2 regions of the Alcaligenes sp. LTN-3 genome follow, and region 2 is predicted to be linked to the other one. Evidence: riboswitches for the same ligand, from Rfam matches in the RefSeq annotation. Region 2 holds a riboswitch; the other holds the start of a gene.
The links. A riboswitch is a leader RNA that binds a small molecule or an ion and turns the genes downstream of it on or off. The one in region 2 is predicted to bind S-adenosylmethionine.
Positions count from the first base shown of each region.

Region 1 (2,186 bases), on a different contig from region 2:
GGTTTTTATACCCCCGGCTTTGATGATCACGTCAAGCTGATTTTCCCCGACCCGGCCACCAAAGAGTTGCGTCTGCCCCAAATGGGCGATCGTGGCATGGTCTTTGCTGCCGGACAGGAAAAGCCCCCCATCCGTGATTACACGCCTCGCCTGTTCCGTGAACAGGAACTTGAGATGGATATTGATTTTGTGGTCCATGGTGAAGGTCCTGCATGCCAATGGGCCATGCAAGCCAAAGAGGGTGACAAGCTGGGCGTGGCCGGTCCACGCGGCTCCTTTCTGGTCAGCAAGGATCTGGATTGGCAAATCCTGATTGGCGACGAAACCGCTGTGCCTGCCATGGCGCGACGAGTGAATGAACTACCGGCCAACGTGAAGGTGCAGGTTTACGTGCTGGCACGTAATCTGCTGACCGTGGGTGCGATGGAAGCGCCGGACCATGTCACGGTGAACTGGATTCCTTCGCTGGCCGGTCTGAATGGCATTTTGGATGCCCTGCGTGCTGCGCCCGAGCTGAGCGGCATCGGCCATGTATGGGTCGCCGCAGAATATGCCATCGCTCAAAGCCTGCGCGAATACTGGGTGCAAGAACGCGGTCTGGACAAAGGTGCGATTCGGGCCAGTAGCTACTGGCGTCAAGGTGACCAGGGCGAGGATGCCCCACGTCTGGACTAAGCGGCTTTTTGCTGAGGGTAGGGCTGGGCGCGCAAGCGTCCGCCTACGTTCAGGACGGGCTGTAAATCCGTATCCAGCACGGCATTGGGATGAGCCAGACGGTGCTCGTCAATCAAACGGGCAATGGCATCCATGTTCAGCAGCAAGGTGCTGTCGATATCATGCTGGAAGCGAGCCCAATAGCCACCGCGACAACTGGAACCCAGCCAGCGCGGCTCGTAATCCCCGACCGTATCAGCATGCAGTTCACATACCACGGCCAGCCGGGAACATCCGGGGCGCAGGACAATGCGGTAGCTGTGCTGCTCTAAAGTCAGGTGATAGTAAAACGGTGCAGACGACATGAAATACTCCTGTTTAGCTCTTGGAAGGCGCTTCCGGGTGAGCAAGTTGGATTAAAAGACCCTTTGCCCGGTAGGGGCCAAGCATAAAAAAACCCGCTGGCAGCGGGTTCTTGTCTTGATGATCCCATTGATTGCCAGATGGCCATATCTTGAATCCACCTTGTGCGGGTACACAGGTTGGCATGGGTTGCCCCAACTCTTGATATAGCAATAAGCATAAAAGCGATTCTTATGAAGTGCAAGGGCCGCGTTTATTTCCGTCGGATATGAAAAAATACAGAAATAGTTTGCATCATTTAAAAATCGTGCTATAGTTACCTTCTGTCTTGCAAGGGTTGGTTGAAAAACAAATTCCGCAGTCAGAGCCCAGGTGGCGGAATTGGTAGACGCGCATGGTTCAGGTCCATGTGCCTTCGGGTGTGGAGGTTCGAGTCCTCTCCTGGGCACCAAAATTCCTAAAAAGCCGATCATCGCAAGATGGTCGGCTTTTTTCATTCCAGCCCAGAAAGTCAGGTGCTTGAGCACCTGACGTGAGGACGAGAAAGGTCGGGCATGCAAGCCCGACCGGGGTCGCGCCTGTGTGACCGAGTCCTCTCCTGGGCACCAAAATTCCGAAAGGCCGATCATCGCAAGATGGTCGGCTTTTTGTTGTGTGTGTGTTCAGAGTGATGATTGGCCTTTTCTATTGATTGCAGCCCGCGTCTGATTAGTCTTGTGCACTTGGCTTTCTCGCAGCCCCATGGCCCAGCAGTTGCATGAGCTCCTGCCTGTAGTAGGCCAAGCACCTGTATGCTCTTGAGTCATAACATTGGGGTGGCTGTACTCTGCGGTTTTGTCCCGGTGATCGTCACGGGATTGCCCTCCTGGACGAGCTAGCCTGTGGCGCCCAGCTATCCCCTGCTTATGGCGGCGTTACTCAGTATCGTGGCGTTGCTGTCAGTCAGCCGCAAGCTGAGCTTTTTTATCTATGGTGGCTTCTTGTCTCTTGCCGTATTTATAAGATGTATTTAATATATATCTTTATGGGCGGTGGCGATTTCATCAACTGCCTCACCTCATGTTAAAGGGATAGAAAATGCAAGTTGGAATGCTGAAACTGGCGGGTCTGCGACATCCTGAATGTGCCGATAAAGTAGCCATTGCCTTGGCGGCTATCGATGGCGTGCA
Region 1 is NZ_JCAPDN010000001.1:1,097,681-1,099,866, reverse strand. It holds gene AC6I6N_RS05215 (siderophore-interacting protein) at 1-675, shown strand, start outside; gene AC6I6N_RS05210 (hypothetical protein) at 672-1,019, opposite strand; SAM-I-IV-variant riboswitch at 1,137-1,230, opposite strand; tRNA gene AC6I6N_RS05205 (tRNA-Leu) at 1,384-1,468, shown strand; gene AC6I6N_RS05200 (heavy-metal-associated domain-containing protein) at 2,095-2,186, shown strand, end outside.
Region 1: it holds a riboswitch for S-adenosylmethionine, as region 2 does, so the genes downstream of both, AC6I6N_RS05210 (hypothetical protein) here and metX (homoserine O-succinyltransferase MetX) in region 2, are expected to answer to the same signal.

Region 2 (2,186 bases):
TGGCGCTGATTACGCAGCAGGGCCTGCACGATTTCACGCGAACGCTCGGGCGAGAAACGCCAGTCCGTGGTGAAGGACACCAGCAAGAACTTGGCCTGCACATTTTCCAGTGCCTTGACCAGGTCCCCCTGAGACTGGCGCGCAGGGTCAAAGTAATCCAGCGCACGAGTGATGATCAGGTAGGTATTGGCGTCAAAATAGCGCGAGAACTTCTCGCCTTGATAACGCAAATAGGATTCGACCTCGAATTCCACGCCGTAGTTGTAGTTGTATTCGCCACCTTGGGCTGGCGCACGCTGATTACGGCCAAATTTTTCGGCCATGGCCGTATCAGACAAATAGGTGATATGGCCCACCATGCGGGCAACGCCCAGACCTGCTTTAGGCACCACACCATGCTCGTAGTAATTCCCACCGTGAAACTGCGGGTCGGACAAAATGGCGCTGCGGGCCACTTCGTTAAAGGCAATGTTCTGGGCCGACAGGCGCGGGGTGCTGGCAATAACCACACAGTTCTCCACACGCTCGGGGCAACTGATGGCCCAGCTCAGGGCCTGCATGCCACCCAAGGAGCCCCCCATGACGGCAGCAAACTTGCGGATGCCAAAGTAATCGGCCAAGCGGGCCTGAGCACGAACCCAGTCTTCTACCGTCAGCACGGGAAACTCGGAGCCCCACGGTTTGCCAGTGGCAGGGTTGATACTGGACGGGCCGGTCGAGCCAAAGCAGGAGCCGATATTGTTGACGCCGATGACAAAGAAACGATCGGTATCCACTGCTTTGCCAGGGCCGACCATATTGTCCCACCAGCCTATGCTTTTAGGATCGTCGTCGTAATACCCGGCCACGTGGTGCGAGGCATTGAGGGCATGGCACACCAATACGGCATTGCTGCGTTCGTCGTTAAGGGTGCCATAGGTTTCGACTGCCAGCTCGTAGCTGGGCAGCACTTGCCCGCTGCGCAGATGCAGGGGTTCGTCAAAGGCGATGAGTTCGGCTTGTACGGGGCCCACGGAACCTTCGGGGATCAATCCGCAGGATGGGCTAAGGGCGCCAGTGTCGGCGCTAGGGACGGAATCAGTGGCCATCAGGACCTCTTTAGCTGGATTTATGGAGCGCCCGCAAGCGGATCAGGCAAATCGGCGCAAAACGTATAAGACAAAATTCTAGCATCGCTGCGGCGCGGCGTCCAAATCGACCAAGCTGGATCGATTCAGGACCCTGGGCAATGAACGCAGCCAAGAAAAGTCAATGCTTTGATTTACATCATTATTTTCATTCTCATCTGTCTGCCAGCTAAGCTAAATTTGAGTACATTGGCCCGACGTTTACCACGAATGCATGAGGAATGGCTTTACCGTGACGCATTTAACTTCACGCGAACAGTCCTGCCTGAACTGGGCTGCCCATGGCAAGACCAGTTGGGAAATCAGCATCATCCTGGGCATTACTGAGCGCACGATCAACTTTCACTTTCAAAACGCCTACGCCAAGCTTGGGGTCTACAGCCGCCAAGCGGCCATTACCCTGGCCTTGCAGCGGCGTCTGATCAGCGGCGACCCAGCTAGCGAGCTAAGCCGTCAAAGAAAACCTTTGCCTGAGCCGCATCCGGAGCCTTACCGGAATCCGTCATAACAAAGCCCTGCACTATCCAGCCTGGCTCCATACGGATCATGGCCTCCAGCCGCAAGGCGACGCCCCCCACATCGCGCGTCATGAAAAACACCTGACCTGGTGGTGGCAGTTGTATCTGGCTTTTCTCGCTGACCTGCCCATCCGGTATAAATTTCCCGCGCAAAGAGTCATGCAGCGCCTCGTACAAGCGTTGGCGGGCGGTCTCGTCCTGTTGCAGCTCCATTGGCAAAATCACATGGCCCACGGTGTAGCTTTGTCCACCCGCCGTGGCGGTCGTCAGATAAAAATCCAGTTGATACTGCTCGAAATCCAGCAATCGGTGACTGGTGGTGGGCTTACCGGGCAACATGGCCGACAGGCCAGTGTGTTCAAGCTGAACCTTGCGCCAGTTAAACTCCGGACTGCAGGCGGCCAAAGTCAAGAAGGCCGCCAGTATCGCAATAATGCGCCTGATCATCATGGTGCTAATCCCGTATCCCGTTTCATGCTTTTCATCGGCTGGTTGAACAGCCGCCTTATACTCGCCCTGCCCGATACGCCTTTTGGCGCAA
Region 2 is NZ_JCAPDN010000002.1:122,368-124,553, reverse strand. It holds gene metX (homoserine O-succinyltransferase MetX) at 1-1,088, opposite strand, end outside; SAM riboswitch at 1,078-1,156, opposite strand; gene AC6I6N_RS08765 (response regulator transcription factor) at 1,360-1,635, shown strand; gene AC6I6N_RS08760 (hypothetical protein) at 1,565-2,095, opposite strand.